One region of the Mesobacillus sp. AQ2 genome, then DNA from elsewhere that is predicted to be linked to it. Evidence: riboswitches for the same ligand, from Rfam matches in the RefSeq annotation. Region 1 holds a riboswitch; each other region holds the start of a gene.
The links. Region 1 has a riboswitch for S-adenosylmethionine ahead of QNH36_RS20825 (O-acetylhomoserine aminocarboxypropyltransferase/cysteine synthase family protein). Riboswitches for the same ligand answer to the same signal wherever they lie in the genome.
Positions count from the first base shown of each region.

Region 2: another riboswitch for S-adenosylmethionine. It lies ahead of QNH36_RS10505 (LLM class flavin-dependent oxidoreductase); the one in region 1 lies ahead of QNH36_RS20825 (O-acetylhomoserine aminocarboxypropyltransferase/cysteine synthase family protein).
Region 3: another riboswitch for S-adenosylmethionine. It lies ahead of metK (methionine adenosyltransferase); the one in region 1 lies ahead of QNH36_RS20825 (O-acetylhomoserine aminocarboxypropyltransferase/cysteine synthase family protein).

Region 1 covers NZ_CP126080.1:4,128,913-4,136,406, forward strand. The annotation lists gene QNH36_RS20820 (methionine ABC transporter ATP-binding protein) at 1-733, opposite strand, end outside; SAM riboswitch class I at 988-1,102, opposite strand; gene QNH36_RS20825 (O-acetylhomoserine aminocarboxypropyltransferase/cysteine synthase family protein) at 1,214-2,530, opposite strand; SAM riboswitch class I at 2,613-2,715, opposite strand; gene QNH36_RS20830 (hypothetical protein) at 2,800-3,141, opposite strand; gene QNH36_RS20835 (MFS transporter) at 3,324-4,589, opposite strand; gene QNH36_RS20840 (thioredoxin family protein) at 4,783-5,094, opposite strand; gene QNH36_RS20845 (toprim domain-containing protein) at 5,100-5,456, opposite strand; gene QNH36_RS20850 (YusG family protein) at 5,665-5,904, opposite strand; gene gcvH (glycine cleavage system protein GcvH) at 6,036-6,416, opposite strand; gene QNH36_RS20860 (arsenate reductase family protein) at 6,470-6,826, opposite strand; gene QNH36_RS20865 (acyl-CoA dehydrogenase FadE) at 7,044-7,494, opposite strand, start outside.
Region 2 covers NZ_CP126080.1:2,102,538-2,110,031, forward strand. The annotation lists gene QNH36_RS10485 (sigma-70 family RNA polymerase sigma factor) at 468-1,136, shown strand; gene clpP (ATP-dependent Clp endopeptidase proteolytic subunit ClpP) at 1,158-1,739, shown strand; gene QNH36_RS10495 (YjiH family protein) at 2,022-3,293, shown strand; gene QNH36_RS10500 (LL-diaminopimelate aminotransferase) at 3,453-4,634, shown strand; SAM riboswitch class I at 4,717-4,821, shown strand; gene QNH36_RS10505 (LLM class flavin-dependent oxidoreductase) at 4,964-6,013, shown strand; gene QNH36_RS10510 (ATP-grasp domain-containing protein) at 6,044-7,003, shown strand; gene QNH36_RS10515 (pentapeptide repeat-containing protein) at 7,106-7,494, shown strand, end outside.
Region 3 covers NZ_CP126080.1:3,739,729-3,747,222, reverse strand. The annotation lists gene pckA (phosphoenolpyruvate carboxykinase (ATP)) at 84-1,673, opposite strand; SAM riboswitch class I at 2,537-2,677, shown strand; gene metK (methionine adenosyltransferase) at 2,964-4,166, shown strand; gene asnB (asparagine synthase (glutamine-hydrolyzing)) at 4,421-6,316, shown strand; gene QNH36_RS18810 (C39 family peptidase) at 6,320-7,198, opposite strand; gene QNH36_RS18805 (gamma carbonic anhydrase) at 7,286-7,494, opposite strand, start outside.

The DNA.
Region 1 (7,494 bases):
TCACCTGCTGGACAAACCTTTTCGTAATTGGCTGCTGCGGGTTCTTGAACACATCCAATACTGGTCCAGTCTCAACGATGTTTCCGCCCTCCATGACCGCAACCCGGTGACAAATCTTACGGATGACATGCATTTCATGAGTGATCAGGACAATGGTAAGTCCCAATCTCTTATTGATATCAACGAGAAGATCCAGGATCTGGTCGGTCGTTTGCGGATCAAGCGCTGACGTCGCTTCATCACCGAGAAGAACTTTTGGATTATTCGCCAGTGCCCTGGCGATACCGACTCTCTGCTTCTGCCCGCCGCTTAATTGTGAGGGATAAGCATCGCCGCGTCCCTCAAGACCGACAAGCGTGATCAATTCTTTTACCCTCTTGTCCCTCTCTGATTTCGGCACTCCTGCGATCTCAAGAGGGAAGGCTATGTTATCGGCAACCGTCCTTGACCAGAGTAGGTTGAAATGCTGGAAAATCATGCTGATTTCCTGTCTTGCTTTCCTTAATTCCGCACCCTTGATCCTTGAAACTTCCCTGCCTGCCACAACGACAGAACCTGAAGTTGGGATTTCAAGACCATTCAACATGCGGATCAATGTACTTTTACCTGCGCCGCTATATCCAATGACGCCAAAGATTTCGCCTTCTTTCACTTCAAGGTTGACATCATCTACCGCTTTGACTTCGCCTTTTTTTGAAGGATAAATCTTTCTGGCTTTTTTTATCGTGATCAATTGACTCCCCCTCTTTTGCAACAACCATATTCTTAACTCAAAAAACCGTTTAATTTCCATCCTAATCAGAAGGTTATCAATCTAGTTTCCCATTCCCTGCCGGTAAAAATTCAAACTTCAGGTAAAATGGATGCACCTTCCTGGAATAATATGCTCTTGTAAAACTCACGTTAGAACTGAACATGGTCGATTCTGGCATTAAAAAAGCCTTTCTGCAAATAAGCAGAAAGGCATAATAATTGGCTGTATCCTTTCTCTCATCTGCCAAAGCCATCAGCTTTGAGTGAATTGGCACCGTTTCAGATAAGCAAGCTTACTGACGGTTGCCGGGTTTCATCGGGCACTTCCCTCCACCTCTCTTGATAAGAGTACGCTATTAAATTTTAAAATCGGTTTTTAGTTACGAATGTGATTGTAGCACGGAACAAAAATGGGTGTCAATAAAATTATTTTCAAATACCTTTTGGAAGGTACTGGATATTAGGTTCTTGCCGTGACCCCTGGTACTCCAGTAGCTTTTTCAATTGCCTGCTCCAGGTCTTCGATGATGTCATCAACGTTTTCAATACCGACAGAAAGACGGAGTAAATCTTCTGGAACCCCCGCTGCCTTAAGCCCTTCTGAATCAAGCTGCTGATGGGTGGTGCTTGCAGGGTGGATGACCAGGCTCTTCGCGTCGCCGACATTCGCAACATGGGACCAAAGCGTCAATGAGTTAATCAGTTTTGCTCCAGCTTCCCTGCCTCCCTCGATGCCAAATACTACAACTGACCCTGCACCTTTTGGAAGGTATCGATCTGCCAATTGCTTATCCGGGTGAGAGTCATGCCCAGGGTAGGTGACCCAGGTAACAGCAGGATGTGTTTCCAGGTAGTCTACTATTTTAATCGTATTGACTACATGCTCTTTCATGCGTACATGCAATGTTTCGATTCCAAGATTGAATTGGAAAGCACTCTGCGGGCTGATGGCCGGACCAAGGTCGCGAAGCAGCTGAACCCTGGCCTTTACTATATAGGCTGCAGCCCCTATCGCTTCACTATAAACAATGTCATGGTAACTGGAGTCTGGCTCATTGAAACCAGGGAACTTCGGGGATCTCCAATCAAACTTGCCTCCATCCACAATGATTCCGCCCATGACTGTGCCGTTGCCTAAAAGCCACTTGGTAGCCGAGTGTATTACGATGTCTGCGCCGTGTTCAATCGGCCGGCATAGATATGGAGTGGCAAATGTGTTATCAATGATCAACGGAATCCCAGCTTCATGGGCAACATCGGCAACTGCTTCAATGTCCAAGACCCTGAGACTTGGATTTCCGATTGTTTCCGCATAAACCGCCTTCGTTTTTGGTGTGATCGCCTTCCTGAAATTCTCCGGGTCTTCAGGATCCACAAGGTGGACATTAATTCCATATTTCGGCAAGGTTACAGCAAATAAATTATACGTCCCTCCGTACAGATTAGAGGCTGCAACGATTTCATCCCCTGCATGGGCAATATTCAGAATCGCCATCGTGATTGCCGACATCCCGCTTGATAAGGCAAGAGCACCTACTCCTCCTTCAAGCAGGGCGACTTTTTCTTCCAGGGCTGTCACGGTTGGGTTGTGGATTCGCGAGTAAATGTAACCAGGTTCCTTGAGTGCGAACAAATCGGCTGCATGATCCGTGTTTTCAAATTGGAATGCATTGCTTGAGTAAATTGGCACAGCCCTTGCCCCAGTCACCGGGTCTGGTGATTGTCCTCCGTGGACACCGATTGTTTCGATTCTGTAGTTTTTTTGCTCATTTGCCATCTCCATCTCTCCTATCATAAAAATAAAATGGAAAGGTGATACAAAAAACCCACTTCCTAAGAAGAGGGCCATTTATCATCTCTCCTTATCTTTTCAGAGTCTACACTCTGCAGGAATTAGCACCGTGTTTAATAACCGGTTGCCGGGCTTCATCGGGCCAGTCCCTCCGCCTCTCTGGATAAGAATATTCAGTTCGTTTTTATTGCGTTAAAGTGATAATATCATTTCCATGCATTTAAAGTCAATATATTACGATTTTTCTGAATAAATCAAGCGGAAAGCGGTCTTGCAAGGTAGAAAATGGACTCAAGGACCAACAAATCTCTGAACGGGCCGTCTTCTACGGTATAATATCCCCATCTGAGGCCTTGCCTCAGTTTGAATTCTCCTTTCAACAGCCCGGCAATGCTGGCTTCACTTCCTTTGATTGTAATCTGGAATTGAGAATTGAGATTGCTTGTTAGGAGTTCCACTCGTCCCCCTTTGAATACAAGGTATACTTCTTCCTTTTCTGACTCTAATTTCAAACAAAGATCCAGCTTTTTGATCAATTGCAGTATATGAGCCTTACCGCCAACTTCATTCGCAAAAAGTTCAATAGATTCCCGCATGCCGCTCAACTCCCTCACATACATAATTCTTTTTCGTAAGGAAAAAACCTGTTGGAATCCTTCGACAAATACTTCGTTAATAAGCGGTTAACAACATACAAACATAGAAAAAAGACAATAACGAATGATATTTCGCCATTGTCTTTCATTTCCCGAGAAATATATCCAAAGAAATACAGTAATCAAGCGGTCTTGGTGGCTGAGATGGCGGATTTTGTTTTGTCCATCGCCTTGAAGACAAAGAAGAAGTAAGTTGATCCTACTAAATAAATACCTGCTGTGATGGTGAAAACCGCCGCATATCCCCAATAGGAGCCATATTTCAAAACGATTCCCGTCGAAACCGGTCCCATAATCGCCCATCCAAGGTTAAATACCATTTGATTCACAGAGTTGGCCAATCCTTTCATCGAATCATCAACCTTCGACATCATTAGCGACATTTGAATTGGATTCCCTGCGTTCATGAGGGCTTGTCGAAATAAAAAGCCAAGGGCAGCAAGCCAGAAATGCTGAGTGTAAGCAGTAAGCAGCAAAAACGGGAGGGAGAGCATTTGCAGGACAACGATTGCTTTCACTTCCCCAAGCCTGCGCACAACCATCGGACCAATGATCATGGCTGCTGCAGTTGCTCCCTGTCCAAGTGAAATGACCAGGCCAATCAGTGAATTTGATGCCATGAACCGATCAGCAAAATAAAGATTCAAGTAAGGGATGACCAGTCCAGCACCGAAGCCGATCATCAACTGTGCGACCGCAAATAGAATGATGATTTTAAGGCTCGCTTTATGAGGGATTCCTCTTTTAAAATCCATGAACTTTCTGTCTGTCTGGTTTTCTATCCGTACTTCCTTAAGTCGGAAAATAGGAAGAAGTGCGGCCAGAAACAGTGCTGAACCAGCGACCAATGTGAAACGGATACTCTCCAGTTCAGGGAGGAATAAAGAAAACACATCTGTAAGGATTCCGCCCAAAAGGCTTCCGACAACATTGGCTGCTGTCATCGCTGCAAAATGTATGCTGAAGATATGCACGCGCTGTTCAGGTTGGGAGTTTTCTGCCAGCCACGGAATGATGGAAACCTGGATAAAAGCGGACGCAAGACCAGTACCAAATGAAAACAATATCAGTAGTTCCTGACTCTCAACCATACTCCGTGTAAATAAAATGATTCCAGTCGAGAATGCTCCAAACAGCATCAGCTTTTTCCGGCTAGCCCTGTCGCTCATAACGCCTGCCGGAATGAGTACCAGTGCCGTGGAAAGAAACGTCATTGAAATCACTTTCCCGTTTACCAGTTCATTGAATCCCAGCTCTCGTATGTAAAAATTATAAATCACCATAAAGATCCCTAGACCGATTTGGGTGAGGATGTTTGCCAGGAAGGTCAATTTTATATTGCGATTATAACTTTTGATTTGGTCTGCCCACTCTTGATAAAGAGCCATTTTTTTATTTCGCCCCTCGGTTATTTCGATAATCTAAATATAAACCGTTTGGCATGAAATGTAAATATTTTTCAGTGTTGCCTTTCGCCGCTTAGGAGACCATATAATTCGGAACTGGGGATTGGGTGTTAGAGCCTTTATCTTCGGCCAAAACCTGATTAGCGCAAAAAAAAAACGGCCAAGCCGTTTATATTTACCCTTTCAACTCTTTCAATTTTTCAAAGAGATACGGAACTGATTGAAAAGCATAGATTTTCTCCTGTACCTCCCCATTTTCTAATACAATCAGACATGGTACACTTTCTATTTCAAATCGTCCTGCCATTTCAGGCAGGAAATTCAAATCGGCTTTCCCCGATGGGAGGTCAGGCAGGAGTTGTTCAATCACTGTCAGCATTTTGCTTGCTACCTGACAGGTTCCGCACATTGGTGTATAAAAGTATAGGTAACCCGTTTGTTTTTCTGCGAGGAATGTTTCCATGTCCGTCCTGGTCCAGTCTTCCATTAAAGTCATCCTTTTTCTAAGTACTCTGCATGAACATCAATATTTGCTCCGATTAAAACAGTAGCAAGGTGATTTTCAGGTGCGGTTGCCACTTCCCGGTACATCCTGTCAATGTACAGATGGTTCGCCTCAGGAAATTCCCTTTTAAATTGCTTCCTCAGCTTTTCGCCTGATGCGTCTGCATCTACGAGGATATAGACATCTTTATCAAAAAGCGAGTCAATCAGCTCATCAAGCTTTGAAACGCCAATTGTCCCATTCGTGCAGATAATTTCCACTGGCTCCTTCAGCACGGTCTGTACTTTCTTTTTGTCTGACGAACCTTCTACTATGATCACCTTGTGATTTTCGTCCATCGCCATAACCACCTATGCACCAGAAAATAATTACTTTACAACATTATAAACATTATTAAATAAATTGTGCTGTTTACTTGTATCTTTCTATTGTTACTGTTTTTTTGGGAGATTGCAAAGATTTAGTCCAATATTAACTTTATCAGGGAGTAAAAGGAATTTTATACCCGGAAGCCAACTAAAAACAGCGGCCAGGCTGGCCGCTGTTCATTTTTTAGCACCAGCCGCCTTCATCACAGTCAGTATACCGTTGCTCAGATTGGTCCGGTACTGATACATGCTGGTAAATCTTATTCTGTTCTGCTTCATAATGATGCTCAAGTTTCATCTGGATCCCTTCAGGAAGCTCGATGTTCCCAATAGGTTCTTTTTCAAGGTAAAGTTGGATCTGACCATTTTCCAGTTTTCCTGTTACCCTGTCTGTGATATCGATTTTTTGCTGGTTCAAAGCCATGAATTTCACCCTTTTTATATAATCATTAACATTAGTTTGTCCAAACTGCTGGAATGAAGTGATGGAAAAATGAAGGAGATTTACATGGGGGAAATGAAAAACGCCTTGAAGGTTCAAGGCGTCGGCAAATCTTATTCTTTGATCATTTCTTCGTATTGTTCTGGTGTCATAAGCTTTTCTACTTCACTGCTGTCTGTGAGTTCAACTGTAATCATCCATGCTTTTTCATAAGGAGATTCGTTAACGAATTCAGGGCTGTCGTTCAGTTCTTCGTTGATTTCAACAACCTTGCCGCTCACTGGTGCATATAGCTCAGATACGGTCTTAACTGATTCAACGCTTCCGAAAGGCTGGTCCAAAGTGATTTCGTCTCCCACTTCTGGAAGTTCGACGAAAACGATGTCACCAAGCTCGGATTGAGCGAAATCAGTAATGCCCACGCGAACCTTTTCTCCTTCAACTTTTACCCATTCGTGTTCTGCAGAATAACGTAAATCTTTTGGTGTATTCATTGACTATCCCTCCAATTGTATATCTCTATCGATTAATATCGATGGGACCAAAATTACAGCCATGCTTTTTCATACTCATCTTCTTTGAAACCTACGGTCACTTTTTCGCCATCTGTCATCAGCGGGCGTTTGATGAGCATACCATCAGATGCCAGCAGTTCCAGCAATTCATTTCTGGATGCCGTCTTGATTTTGTCTTTCAATCCAAGCTCACGATACTTTTGACCGCTCGTGTTAAAAAACTTCTTGATCTCGAGGCCGCTTTTCTCAAGCATTTCTTCCAGCTGTGACTGGGTTGGCGGATTTTCAACAATATGTACTTCGTTATAGGCAACTTCATGCTGGTCGAGCCATTTCTTCGCATTCCTGCACGTACCACATTTAGGGTACCAATAAAACGTTTTTTCCATGATTTCACCACCCTTTGCTAGTATCCCATAGATTAAACCCTCTAAACGGATAGTAACATATTATTGAAGTGAAATACTATCATTCAGTGCCTGATCAACCCTTTAATTTTAACATCCTTTTATTAAATTCAACAATGTTTGCAAAAATCCTGCCATTTTAAAAAGATTAGCAAAAACACTCCTCCCTGGATGGAGAGGAGTGTTCGGTAAATAGTTTTTAAACGATAAAGCGTTCTGCATCGATTAGCTTTTCAGCTGCTTCACGCTTCTTCGCGATAACGTTGATTGGAGTGTGTCTTGTGAACTTGCGCAATGCGGAAGTCAGCATGCGAAGTGCGTCGCCTTCTTCTGTAGCCACAAGCGTTTCCTTAGCGTCACGCTCGATTTCATTGAATGCTTCCTGGCAGAAGATTTGAGTGTAAAGAAGCTTTTGCTTGCTCTTCTCTACTCCATCTTTTGCGATTGCCTTTTCTGTACGAAGAACAGCAGATTCCATTGAATACGCATTTGAAATGATATCTGCGATATTGACGAGGATTTCCTGTTCTTTTTCCAAAGCTTTTCCGAACTTCTGTGCAGCCAATCCAGCTGCAAGCAAGCCAATTTTCTTGGCGTTCTTCACAAGATATTTTTCCTGTGCCAGTGGCTCATCGCCTGGCTCTTCAGGC
Region 2 (7,494 bases), 2.0 Mb from region 1:
AAAAAAAGCCTGTAATCTTGACAGGTAAGAAGCAAAACGAAGGAAAGCTGTCAAAAAAAGCCTGTAATCTTGACAGGTTAGGAGCAAAATGAAGGAAAGCTGTCAAAAAAAGCCCGTAATCTTGACAGGTTTGGACCAAAACGAAGGAAAGCTGTCAAGAAAAGCCCGTAATCTTGACAGGTTTGAAGCAAAATGAATGAAAGCTGTCAAAAAAGGCTCGTAATCTTGACAGGTTTGGAAAAAAAACCAAAGAAAGCTGTCAAAAAAAGCTCGTAATCTTGACAGGTTTGGAAAAAAAACCAAAGAAAGCTGTCAAGAATAAGTCAGACGTTTATTTTTACAATGGTTCCACCGCAGCACGCTGAGTAGTATATAAAAGGTACCATTTACAAAAATTTTTAAAAGGCCGTATCTTTTCTCTCCCTCAATCCGTTTAAGGTGCAGAGAGGTTCAAAGGAGTGAACAGAATGTCGATCGACAAGCTCAGGAATGTAAATACTGAAGAGGAATCGGGGATCATGGGCCATTATCAAAGCCTGCAGCGATATTGCCGGTTTTTAACCCAGAGCAGCTGGGATGGTGATGATCTTTTGCAGGAAGTGACGATGAAGGCAATCCGCCATTATGAGCCATCCCAGGTCAGCAGAGCCTTACTAAAAAAAATGGCTTATCACCAGTGGGTGGATACAATCAGGAAGCACAGCCGTGAAGTGACGGGGATACCGGAAAATCTGGGATCGAGCACTCAAGGGAATGTGATCGATACTGTTGAGACGCTTTTGTCCAAATTGACGCCGAAGCAGGCGGTGATTTTGGTGTTAAAGGAAGCATTTCGATTTCAGTCACATGAAATTGCCGAGCTGATGGGATCAACGGAAAAGGCCGTAAAAGCTGCGCTTCATCGGGCGAGGAAGAGGCTTGATAAGGATAGCAGACTGAGAGAGCTGGGCCAGGATTTGAGCGTTGATGAAGAAAACCTGCTGTCAGACTTACTTTGCGAATCGCTGCAATCCGAGGACCCAACCGTTCTGTTGGAAAACATCCAGGAGATTCCGGCGCTTGCTGCATCCGTTCCGGAAATGTCATTGCATTCATGTTCTCGTTCACCCCTCTCTACTTTCAAAATGGCTGCATAGGCAGGAAAGGGGAGGAACAATGTGAGTACAATTCCTTATGTCATAGAGCAATCTAACCGTGGCGAGCGTTCATACGATATTTATTCCCGATTGTTGAAAGACCGTATCATCATGATTGGTGATGAGATCAACGATCATGTGGCCAACAGTGTCATTGCACAGCTGCTATTTCTTGAAGCAGATAATCCCGATAAGGATATTTCCATCTACATCAACAGTCCTGGTGGCTCTACAACTGCAGGGTTCGCGATTTTTGATACGATGGAGTATATCAAGCCAGATATCAGCACCATCTGTATCGGAATGGCAGCATCGTTTGGCGCAATGCTTTTGCTTGCCGGCACAAAAGGAAAAAGATTTGCACTGCCTAATAGCGAAATCATGATTCATCAGCCGCTAGGCGGGGCAAGAGGCCAGGCAACGGAGATTGAAATTTCCGCTAAAAGAATCCTCAAACTTCGTGACCATTTGAATAAACTCATATCTGAACGCACTGGTCAGCCAATGGAAAAAATCGAAAAGGACACTGACCGCGACTATTTCATGAGTGCACAGGAAGCCTTGGAGTACGGGATTATTGATAAGATTATAACACGGACATAGTGATGTAAGGGCTGCTCTGGCAGTCCTTTTTTGTGCAAACACAAGGAAAATAAGAGATTGTCGACTGAAATTAAAACAAAAAATAGAGACCTTTCACTATAATTTTATTCAAGATTGAATAAATATTAAAAAGGACACTTTTCCTTAGGTAACTAGAAGAGCAAAATCATGCTCCTCTCTTACAAATAATATAAAAAATCAAATAAAGGAGGAAGTCATGTGCAGAACACGCCTGAAGTAAAGGCTGGCAAACAGCCGGAACTACCATTATCAAACCTGAGTATGATTAAGTTTTTTCTGTTTAGTGCGATTGGCATATTCATGTTTTTTGTTCCAATTGCTGTGGGCGGGAAATCGTCAATCCCGCTTGACCACTTAGTGACCTGGATTAATACCACTTTTTCTGCAGCAGTTCCGTATTACGCATTTATTGTAATTTTATTTGGTGCCATCTATCCTTTTTACAGAAAAACTTGGAATAAGAATTCGACGACTATGATTTTTTCGTTTCTGAAAGTAATTGGAGTTATAGTAGCATTAATGATGTTGACAGATGTTGGGCCAGCATGGCTATTTGAACCTGGGATGGGACCTTTCCTATATGAAAAGCTGGTTATTCCGGTTGGAGTCCTGGTTCCGATTGGTTCCGTTTTTTTGGCATTGCTTGTCGGCTATGGCCTGCTTGAATTTTTTGGTGTCCTTCTGCAGCCAATCATGCGGCCAGTCTGGAAGACTCCTGGAAGAGCTGCGATTGATGCAGTTGCATCCTTTGTTGGAAGCTATTCAATCGGACTGCTCATTACTAACCGGGTGTTCAAGGAAGGCAAGTATACGATCAAAGAAGCAACCATTATTGCGACCGGCTTTTCTACCGTATCTGCCACGTTCATGATTGTAGTCGCAAAAACGCTGGGATTAATGGAAGTATGGAATACGTATTTCTGGACGACACTTTTCGTTACATTTATTGTAACCGCCATCACAGTCAGGTTGCGTCCATTAAGGACGATGAGTGACGAATACTATGAGGGAAAAGGTGTTCCAGAGGAACCAGTGACGGAGAACCGTCTCAAAACAGCATGGGGAGAAGCTATGCTCGCAGCGAACAAAGCACCCTCCCTGGGGAAAAATATACTGGATAACTTGCGCGATGGAATGATCATGACAATGGGGATTTTGCCGTCCATTCTATCTGTAGGTCTGTTGGGTCTTGTTTTAGCAGAGTTTACTCCTGTATTCGATTTGATTGGCTATATTTTCTACCCATTCACATTGATACTCCAGATTCCTGAACCCATGCTGGCAGCCAAGGCATCTGCTATTGAAATCGCCGAAATGTTCCTGCCTGCCATGCTTGTAACAGAGGCGCCAATGGTAACAAAGTTTGTCATCGGCGTAGTTTCAGTTTCAGCCATAGTCTTTTTCTCAGCACTGATTCCAAGCATAATGTCTACAGAAATTCCAATCAGCCTGAGAAAATTGGTGGTCATTTGGATTCAGAGAACAATCCTTACACTTATCATTGTAGCGCCGATCGCACACCTTTTATTCTAATAAGGAACTTATTCTATGAGCTGCAAAGCAGCTCATTTTTTATTTTTTTATAGAACTGATAAAGTGAAACTGCTATAATCGATTTTATATTTAAAAAATTCAGAGGAATCAACTTCCATGAGAACAACATGAATCATTGAACAGTAAAGGGGAATGTCCATGAATATTTACGGATCAGAAAAGATCAGAAAAATGACTTCGAGCATTTTTCAGGAAGTAGTAGACAGGAAGCAGATGGCATTGTTGAATGGCAAGGATGTCATTGACTTAAGCATTGGCAGCCCGGATTTCCAGCCGCCGGCATTTGTGATGGAAACACTGGCGAAATATTCAATGGATCCCGGTAAATATGGATACACATTAAAGGGCATCGCCGAGTTTAATGAAGCAGTAAAATATTTTTACAGCCAGCGGTATTCTGTCGAGCTTGATGAAAAAACAGAAGTATTGCAGTTGATGGGTTCACAGGATGGACTTGCGCATTTGGCGACTGCCATAGTTGACCCGGGTGATTATGTACTGGTCCCAGATCCAGGGTATCCAATCTACGAAGCTAGCGTTACGATTGCTGGAGGGGAAATTTATCCTATGCCGCTGTTGGAGGAAAATAAATTTCTTCCTCAGTTAAATGAGATTCCAGAGGAAGTATTACAGAAAACAAAAATGATGATATTGAGCTATCCGGGAAATCCTGTCACTGCACTTGCTGACAGAGTCTTCTTTGAAGAGGTAGTTGAATTTGCAGGGGTACATAATATTCTAGTTGTCCATGATTTTGCATATTCTGAATTGATTTATGACGGAAATCCTCAGATTAGTTTCCTTTCGGTACCAGGGGCTAAGGAAGTTGGCATTGAGTTCAATTCGCTTTCAAAGACCTTCAATATGGCTGGCTGCCGTATTGGATACGTCGCAGGCAATTCGCAGGTCATCAATCTTCTGGCATCCTTCAAGTCACATATTGATTATGGAGTATTCTATCCTATCCAAAAGGCAGCAATCGCTGCTTTGACTTCTGACTATTCGTTTCTTGGCGATCAGCTAAAACTGTATGAGGCACGACGGGATGCTTTAGTATCCGGTTTCAGGAACAGCGGATGGCAGGTAGCCAATTCTCCGGCAACGATGTTTGTCTGGGCTAAAATCCCTGATGGATGGAAGTCTCGCGAGTTTGCCTTCAAGTTGATTGAAGAGGAAGGGATTGTTGTGGTTCCGGGTGACGCCTTTGGGCAGCAGGGAGAAGGCTATGTCAGAATAGCTATGGTACAGCCTCCAGAAAGACTGGAAGAAGCTGCACAGCGTGTGAATAAGTTTTTGCTGGGGTTTCCGGTAGGAAGTTAAAACTTATTTCGAGAAACGAATTGACATTTAAACAAATTTAGAATATTATCACTTTAATGAATTAAAACTTAATAAGAATGTCTTCTTATCAAGAGAGGTGGAGGGATAGGCCCTGCGAAACCTCGGCAACAGGTTCTCAATGAATACTGTGCCAATTCCTGCAGACAATTTGTCTGAAAGATGAGAAGGGAGTATAAAATGGCTCTCTTCTTTTTGAAGGGAGCTTTTTGTTTTAGGAGGCTATTAATTGGTCTCCAAGTTTTTGGTTTAAATACCGACTTAACAGGTTGGTAAAGTAGAGATTGTGATTGGGCAGAGGAGAGAGAAGTATGAAGTATGGATTTTGGCTGCCGATTTTTGGCGGATGGTTAAGAAATGTTGAGAATGAACAAATGCCAGCAACTTTTGATTATGCAAAGAAAGTGATCCAGTCAGCAGAAAAATGGGGATATTCCACTACATTAATTGCCGAACTTTATTTGAATGATATAAAAGGTCCTGAGCATGACTCACTTGAAGCGTGGACAACCGCTGCTGCTCTGGCATCAGTAACCGAAAAAATCGAAATCATGTCGGCGGTGAGGCCGGGATTCCATAACCCGGCAGTTACGGCAAAAATGGCAGCGAACATTGACCAGATCAGCAATGGCCGCTTTACTCTGAATGTCGTTTCAGCGTGGTGGGAGGAAGAAGCACGCCAGTACGGCGATATTTTTACCGAGCATGATGAGCGGTATGACCGGACGCACGAATTCATTGATGTACTGAAAGGGCTTTGGAGTGAACAGAACTTTTCATATGAAGGCAAGTACTATCAACTAAAGGATACGAAGCTGTTTCCTAAACCAGTTCAGCGTCCAAATCCGATCTTATATGCCGGCGGAGAAAGTCTGAAGGGAAAGCAAACCATTGTCGAGAACTGCGATGCATATGTCATGCATGGCGGAACGGTTGAAGAGATTGAACAGAAAATTGCAGAGATGAAAAATCTAAGGGCCGCTACATCAAATCCTGAACTGTCAGAGTTCGGCATGGCCGCTTACGTTATTTGCCGGGACACCGAGGCTGAAGCATTCGCGGAGTTGGAACGAATTACTTCTGTAAAAGAATCCAGTGCCTATGCCGGGTTCAAGGACTTCACCAGCAAATCACAGCTGGAGCAGCAAATCCAGCTTCAGGATTATTCGGTGTCAAACCGAGGATTGCGCCCTAATTTGGTAGGTACACCTGACCAAATTGCCGAGCGGATTTTACAGTATGAAGAAGCAGGTTTGGGATTGCTCCTGCTGCAATTCTCGCCACAACTGGAAGAGATGGAGAGATTCGCGAAACAGGTCATGCCGCTTGTGGAGGTAAAAAGAAAGCAGCTGACAGTTTGATAGATAAATAAACTTAAGGAGATGAAGATCATGAGCGAAGTTTATATCATCCATGAAAACAGTGAATGGACTGTCCATTTAACAAAACGCCTGGAGGAGCTGGGAATACCTTTTGAAGAGTGGCATCTGGATGAAGGGCTGCTTGATTTGTCAAAGGAGCCTCCAGAGGGGATCTTTTACAGCAGAATGAGTGCTTCTTCCCATACAAGAGGACATCGGTTCGCACCTGAATATTCCGCTCAGGTTTTAGCCTGGCTGGAGGCACATGGCCGGAAGGTGTACAACGGATCAAGGGCACTTGAACTGGAAGTCAGCAAAGTGAAGCAATACCTTGAGCTGAACAAGCATGGGGTAACGACTCCGCGTACTATCGCCACCGTTGGAAAGCAGCAGCTGCTGGAAGCGGCAAAACCATTTGAGGGAAGAGCCTTTATCACGAAGCACAATCGAGCTGGAAAAGGGCTTGGCGTGCAGTTGTTTCAATCTATTGAAGCACTTAAGGCATATGTGGAGGGCCCGTCGTTTGAGGAACCTGTTGATGGAATAACACTGATTCAGGAATATATCCAGTCTCCTGAAAGTTATATCACTCGCTGTGAGTTTGTCGGCGGAGAATTTGTTTACGCAGTAAAAGTTGATACATCAGAAGGATTTGAATTATGCCCGGCAGATGCCTGCCAGATCGGCGACCTGTTCTGCCCTGTAGGGGAAGAAGTAGAGGAAAAGCCGAAATTCCAAGTGATTGAAGGCTTTAAAGATCCCGTTATTGAAAAATATAAGAGAGTATTAGAATCAAATAATATTCAAGTAGCCGGAATTGAATTTATCAGAAATGAGACTGGTGAAATTTTTACTTACGATATTAATACAAATACGAATTACAATTCAGACGCAGAAGCAAGAGCAGGTAAATACGGAATGTTAGAGCTTGCAAAGTTTCTAGAATCACAACTGGTTGCGGAATATGGAGCAGTCGCAAAGACCCGTTAAACCTCTAAGCAGGGAAAATCTCTGCTCTTTTTTTATTTAAGGGATGATGAATTTATGTTAATCTAAATTTAACAACTTCTGGTAATGGAGACAATGAGAGAAATGACTAGCCAATTGATTAAAAATAATCTTAGAGCTGATTGTGAAAGCTGCTTTGGGTTATGCTGTGTGGCTCTGCCATATGCGAAATCCGCGGATTTTCCTGTTGATAAAGAAAGCGGGTCTCCTTGCAGGAATTTGCAGGCGGATTTCCGCTGTGGAATTCATGAAAAACTTAGGGATAAAGGTTACAAAGGATGTACCGTATACGAATGCTTTGGGGCTGGCCAGAAAGTTTCCCAGGTAACCTATAAAGGACTTGATTGGCGAAAACAGCCAGAGAAAGCGACGGAAATGTATGATGTTTTTCCAATCATGCAGCAGCTACATGAAATGCTTTGTTACCTGAATGAAGCAAAGGCATTGAAAGAGGCAAAATCACTTCGAATTAA
Region 3 (7,494 bases), 390 kb from region 1:
CTCAATATAAGAATCCATTTATGAATAACAAAATAATAAAATCAAAGGCCATCTCTTTTCCAGAGATGGCCTCACTCAAATTCTTATTTAACGGTTGGTCCGCCTTTTTCTTCGATTTCAGACGGTACGTTTGTGAACTTTTTGAAGTTGTCACGGAACTGGTCTGCGAGTTCGTTTGCTTTTGCGTAGTAGGCTTCCTTGTCACTCCATGTTTTGACTGGCTGGAGGACATCGTCAGGTACACCTGGTACGTGCAGCGGGATATCGAGGCCAAAGATTTCGTCTTTGGCGGTTTCGACGTTGTTCAGTTCGCCTTCAAGTGCTGCCTGGACCATCGCGCGAGTGTACGCCAGCTTCATGCGGCTGCCGGTTCCATACTCTCCGCCTGTCCATCCTGTATTCACGAGGAATACCTTTGCGTTGTGCTCATCGATTTTTTCACCAAGCATTTCCGCGTACCTTGTGGCAGCAAGCGGAAGGAATGGAGAACCGAAGCATGTTGAGAATGTTGCCTGTGGTGAAGTGATGCCGCGTTCTGTTCCAGCAAGCTTCGAAGTGTATCCGCTCAGGAAGTGATACATTGCTTGTTCCTTTGTCAGCCTGGCGATTGGAGGCAAGACTCCGAAAGCGTCAGCTGTCAGGAATACGATCGCGTTTGGATGCCCCGCTATGCTTGGGTCCACGATGTTTTCGATAGCCTGGATCGGATAGGCTGCACGAGTGTTTTCTGTCAGGCTGCCGTCATCATAATCGGCCACGCGTGTTTCGTCATCGACTACGACGTTCTCAAGAACAGATCCAAAGCGGATTGCATCAAAGATTTGCGGTTCTTTTTCCTTGGACAAGTTGATGCATTTCGCATAGCAGCCGCCTTCGATGTTGAACACACCATTAGGTGACCAGCCATGCTCATCGTCACCGATCAAACGGCGATTATTATCAGCAGATAAAGTTGTTTTGCCTGTGCCAGATAGTCCGAAGAACAATGCTACATCCCCTTCGCGGCCTACATTCGCTGAGCAGTGCATCGAAAGGATTCCATTTTCCGGAAGTATATAGTTCATCACGGAGAAAATCGATTTCTTCATTTCGCCCGCATATTCCGTTCCGCCGATCAAGACGACGCGCTGTTCGAAGGAAACAATGATGAATGTTTCTGAGTTTGTTCCATCAACCTCTGGATCTGCTTTGAAAGTAGGAGCCGAAATGACCGTAAACTCGGATTCATGCTCAGGAAGCTCTTCCTCAGTCGGACGGATGAACAATTGATGGGCAAACAGGTTGTGCCATGCATATTCATTGATGACCTGGATTGGCAGGCGGTATTTCTTATCCGCGCCGGCGAATCCCTTGAATACGAAAACTTCCTCTTTATCTTTAAGGAACTTCAATACCTTATTATATAGCTTCGTGAAGGATTCCACGGAGATCGGCTGATTGACCGAGCCCCAGTCAATTTTGTCTTTCACGGATTCTTCTTCGACAATGAATTTATCTTTAGGTGAACGGCCAGTATATTTACCAGTAGTCGCTCTTACTGCTCCAGTTGATGTCAAAAGCCCTTCGTTGCGGTTCAGGACCTTTTCGACAAGCTGGGGCACAGATAGCTGTACCTGTACATTGCTTCCTTTTAATAATGCTGAAAGTTCATTTGATATTCCTACAACGTTCATCGGAGGATACCTTCCTTTTTTATAGATTCAAAATACGTATATCAACTTTCGAGAATCCAGTTCCAGCGCCTGACCGCTCGAGTCGCTTGGCTAGTGTCGCCTCCTAGAAATTCCGAAACTTCAACTCCGCCCGCCGAAGCAAAAAACGCTTCATTGCCGGAGTCTCCAGTTTCTGCGTTTCTAGGCAGACGGCTATACTTTTCGATTTTGGTCTGCCCAATGAAGACAAAAAACGACTTCGCTGGTCAGCCTCCAATGCTTGCCGCGGCAGGTCAAGGCGCTTCCACTTTTCTTGAAAGAATGATAATTTGTAAGTGTTTACATCTCGGTAATAGTATAACACATTGCTTCAATTAATCTATACTAATGATGAAAAAATTACCTTGTACCTAACTTGCGTTATATAATTCTTTCTTTATATAGTCAAGTAATATGGGTTGGTTTGACAACTTTTTATTTTAAGGCTCTGTTAAACAAGACTGTTGATTTTTGTTCCAGGCGCTTCGCTTTCCGCGGGGGAAGAATTATGAAAAAGCTCAAGTGCCAGCTTTTTCAAAGACCAAATTCTTCTTGGCTGGCGCTGAGCCTCCTCGTCGCTTTGCTCCTGCGGGGTCTCACCTAACCAGCTGCGCCCGCAGGACATTGAGAAACTTCCCTGAACCTGCCCACGCACGATGAAAATGCGCTAGCATTTTCGGAGGAGCCTACGCGCCTTCCACTACAATCAACAGGTGTAAAAACAACATTGGGCTTTAACAGAGCCTATTTTAAAGAAATGGTTTCAACAACAATCGACATTTTTGTCGAGAAAATGATTGACATGGCCAGACAGGTTCGTTATGATTTTGATTTGAACGGATACTCTCTTATCCCGAGCTGGTGGAGGGACAGGCCCAATGAAACCCAGCAACCTGCAAACGAGAAAAACAGCCTAAGAATCAGCTGATCTTTTCCGGGCAAAGGTGCTAACCTGACGCAAGGGAATTGCCCTTGAACGATAAGAGCGAAAGGCGCGGTTAAAGCTAAAACCTTTCCTCACAATTGGAGAGGTTTTTTATATTGCTTTTTTCTGTCCGATGCATAGAAATGCAACTGGACTGCCTTCTTTGGTGTCATTGCTCCCGTGGGTGAAAATTAGGAAAAAAAGAAATTCACCATGAATCTTAAACAAATTTTTCTAATAAAAACTCAGCGTTTATTTCATACTACATAGGGAATGAGTACCGTATCAAACCGAGGTTTGTATTGGGACAGCCTCGATCAATTTTTATACATGAGGGAGGAACTCAGATGTCAAACAAACGCCGTTTGTTCACTTCTGAATCAGTAACAGAAGGCCATCCGGATAAAATTTGCGACCAGATTTCTGACGCGATTTTGGATGCGATCCTTGCTAAAGATGCTAACGCACGTGTTGCTGCTGAAACATCAGTTACAACTGGCCTTGTACTAGTTGCAGGCGAAATCACAACATCTACATACGTAGATATTCCTAAAATCGTACGTGAAACTGTCAAGGAAATTGGCTATACTCGCGCGAAGTACGGCTTTGACGCTGAAACTTGCGCAGTGTTAACTTCCATTGACGAGCAGTCTGCAGACATCGCGATGGGTGTTGACCAGGCTCTTGAAGCACGTGAAGGACAAATGTCCGATGCAGAAATCGAAGCAATCGGAGCTGGCGACCAGGGCTTGATGTTCGGTTTTGCATGTAATGAAACGAAAGAGCTTATGCCGCTTCCGATTTCATTGGCGCACAAAATTTCCCGCCGCCTGACTGAAGTGCGCAAGGAAGAAATCCTTCCATATCTTCGTCCGGACGGAAAAACTCAGGTAACGGTAGAATACGATGAGAATGACAAGCCAGTCCGCATCGACACAATCGTTATCTCAACACAGCACCATCCTGAAGTTTCGCTTGAGCAAATCCAGCGCAATCTTAAAGAACATGTCATCAACCCTGTCGTACCGGCAGAGCTGATCGATGAAAACACAAAATACTTCATCAACCCAACTGGCCGTTTCGTAATCGGCGGACCACAGGGTGACGCAGGTCTTACTGGCCGCAAAATCATCGTTGATACTTACGGCGGATACGCTCGCCACGGCGGAGGCGCATTCTCTGGTAAGGATCCTACAAAAGTTGACCGTTCAGCTGCATACGCTGCGCGTTATGTTGCGAAAAACATCGTCGCTGCAGGCCTTGCTGAAAAAGTTGAAGTTCAGCTTGCTTACGCAATCGGTGTTGCCCGTCCGGTATCTATCTCAATCGATACGTTCGGAACAGGCAAGGTAAGCGAAGATGTATTGATCGATGTTGTTGAAAACAACTTCGACCTTCGTCCAGCTGGAATCATCAACATGCTTGACCTGCGCAAGCCAATCTACAAGCAGACAGCTGCATACGGACACTTCGGCCGTTCTGACGTTGACCTTCCATGGGAGCGTACAGACAAGGCAGAGGCACTCCGCACTCAGGCTCAAGGTAAATAAAAAGGAACAACGGGAGTTGCATAGAAATATGTAACTCCCTTTATTATTTGCCGTCTAATTAGGGAGCGCCAGATATTTTCAAGGTTTGCACCTGGTCCAAAAGGTGTAAAATAAAGTATTACCTTAAATTTCCCTCAGATTTTACTGCAAAAATTTTGCGTTTAATGGTAGTATTAGATGGTATGTTTTTTGGAAGTAAAATTACTGGAAAATCACAATAAATTTTTTCTGAAATGGAGAAGGTGAAGTACATAATGTGTGGCTTTATCGGTTGTGTACATGAAAATGCACAGGAATTCAGCAGCGATGATAAGCAGCTGTTCAAAAATATGAATGACATCATCACCCACCGCGGGCCTGATGATGATGGGTATTTCTATGATGAGCATATCCAGTTCGGCTTCCGCCGTCTGAGCATCATCGACCTTGAGGCTGGCCATCAGCCATTGACTTATGAAAATGAACGCTATTGGATCATTTTTAACGGGGAAATCTACAACTATCTCGAACTTCGTGAAGAGTTGATTGAAGAAGGACTGACTTTCGAAACGCACTCTGATACTGAAGTCATCATTGCCCTATACAGCCACCTTAAGGAGCAGGCTGTAGACAAGCTGCGCGGAATGTTCGCATTTGTCATCTGGGATAAGCAGGAACAAGTCCTTTACGGTGCACGTGACCATTTCGGCATCAAGCCATTCTTCTATTTTGAAGATGAAAATCGCACATTCTTCGGTTCTGAAAAGAAAAGCATTTTGCTTGCGCTGCAGAATGATGTGATTGATTATAAGGCACTGCAGCACTATTTAACTTATCAATTTGTCCCAGAACCTAATACAATGTCTGAAGGCATCTACAAGCTTGAGCCAGGGCATTATTTTACAAAGAAAATCGGTTCACCTATGGAAATCAAGCGTTATTGGAAAGCGAGCTTCTCGCCAATCCAAAAATCTGAGGATGAATTCACGAAGGAGATCAGGGATGTCCTGTTCGAATCGGTGAAAATCCACATGCGCAGTGATGTGCCGGTTGGTTCTTTCCTTTCCGGCGGGATTGATTCTTCTATCATTGCGTCGATTGCGAAGCAATACCATCCTGGAATCAAAACATTCTCTGTCGGATTTGAACAGAATGGCTTCAGCGAGATTGACGTCGCCAAGGAAACGGCTGATCGACTCGGTGTTGAAAATATCAGCTATGTGATCAGCCCGCAGGAATACATGGATGAACTTCCTAAAATCATGTGGCATATGGATGACCCGCTTGCTGATCCGGCAGCCATACCTTTGTATTTCGTTGCCCGTGAGGCAAGGAAGCATGTAACGGTAGTCCTTTCCGGTGAAGGTGCCGATGAATTGTTCGGGGGCTATAATATTTACCGCGAACCGCAAGACCTCGAGGTATTCAATAAAATTCCCGGAGTAGGGAAGGCGATGCTTAAGGGCATTTCCAAAATGATGCCAGAGGGTATGAGAGGCAAGAGCTTCATCGAGCGCGGCGTGACTCCAATGGAGGAGCGTTATATCGGAAACGCGAAGATGTTCACGGAAAAAGAGAAGAGCGAACTGCTGCATGTTTATAACGGCCAGTACGATTACAGGGATGTCACGAAGCCTTTATATCGTGAAAGCAGAGGCTATGATCCGGTTGATACAATGCAATACATCGACATCCACACATGGATGCGCGGCGATATTTTATTGAAAGCAGATAAGATGACGATGGCTCATTCTTTGGAGCTTCGCGTACCATTCCTGGATAAGGTTGTTTTTGAAACAGCTTCAAAGATTCCGACAAGCCTGAAGACAGCGAATAATACAACGAAGTATATTTTGCGAAAAGCGGCAGAAGGAGTGGTCCCTGACCACGTGCTTACCCGCAAGAAACTCGGCTTCCCGGTGCCAATCAGACACTGGCTTAAGAATGAAATGAACGAGTGGGCAAAGAACATTATCAAGGAAAGCAACACAGAACATCTTATCAATAAGTCTTACGTTTTAAGACTATTGGATGAACACTGCCAGAACAAGGCGGATAACAGCCGTAAAATCTGGACAGTTCTGATGTTCATGATGTGGCATGATGTGTATGTCGAAAAAAAATACTCCTTCCAGAAGGAGTATGAGGCTCAAAAAGTATTACAATCTTAAAAATTAGGGAAGGTAGGTGATGGCCTGCCTTCCCATCTGCACCCAGGATTCTGCGAAATCCTTAATGGGTGCTTTTTTATTTTTTTCATTTGATAAAGGATCATTGAAATAGACGAAGTTTTCATCATACCCGGTAATCAGGACAGAATGTTCCTTCGTTGTAATTTTAACAGGCCCGCCAGGCGTGTACCATGTCTGGAAAAAGCTGTCGTCCAGCTTTTTGTATTCGGTGTTAATGATCACCCAAACTGGCCTGCCATCTGACAGGTGCGATTTAATATCCTGGAATCCTGCGCCCGTAAGATCTTTTATTTTGCCGGGAAGATACTTTTCTGCCAGTTCAGCAATTGGTTTATGATAGACTCCGAGCCCTGGTTCTGTGTATGTGTACATATTGCCGACAAAGCCCTCATTCGGGTCTCCAAAAAAGACTTTTCCATTATCGAGGCGGTACTCAGCCGGGTTTTTCCTGACTTCGCTGGCGAGTGTCAGCTTGTCCACTTTTACACCCTGATGCATGAGGAGCATGGCCAGGCTTGTTACCTCACATCCTCGAGGGAGCTCAGGCATTTGCCATATGATTGGTGCCTCCAGGAGTACCTGCTTTTTAGTCGGTATGATTTTAGGTTCGCTCTCTTCCTGGACAGCAGGTGCCCTTTCTGTTCTGGGTTCAGGCTCATCCAGCCAGTCTTTCACCGATTGTACGGCCAGGGCTACATGTGAAGCCTGAAGGTTCTCGAGGAGGAAAGCACCAACGATTGAGGTGAAAACAAACAGGAACATCAGGATGGATTTCATCATGCTATTTTGTTTTCGAATCAATAGATAAAACATGAGCAGCAAAGGGATAATTGCTGCAAGAGGTAAATACAGTTTGTCCACATCCATCACCCCGTCCGCATATTTCAAAAATAATAGGGTATATTATATTATTTAGTATCGGACTGGTGAGGGAGTTTTTTTAGCAGATCATTCATCTTTGTTCTGCAAACTTTTATAGTATTGCCCTTTTTCGGCATATTCTCTGGAAATGCGTTCCATATCCCGGATATCGTCTTCGTTCAATTCACGGATGACTTTTGCCGGTCGTCCGAAAGCCAGTGTATTGGGCGGGATCTTCTTACCCTGAGGAACGAGGCTGCCGGCACCAATAAAAGCGCCTTCGCCGATTTCAGCTT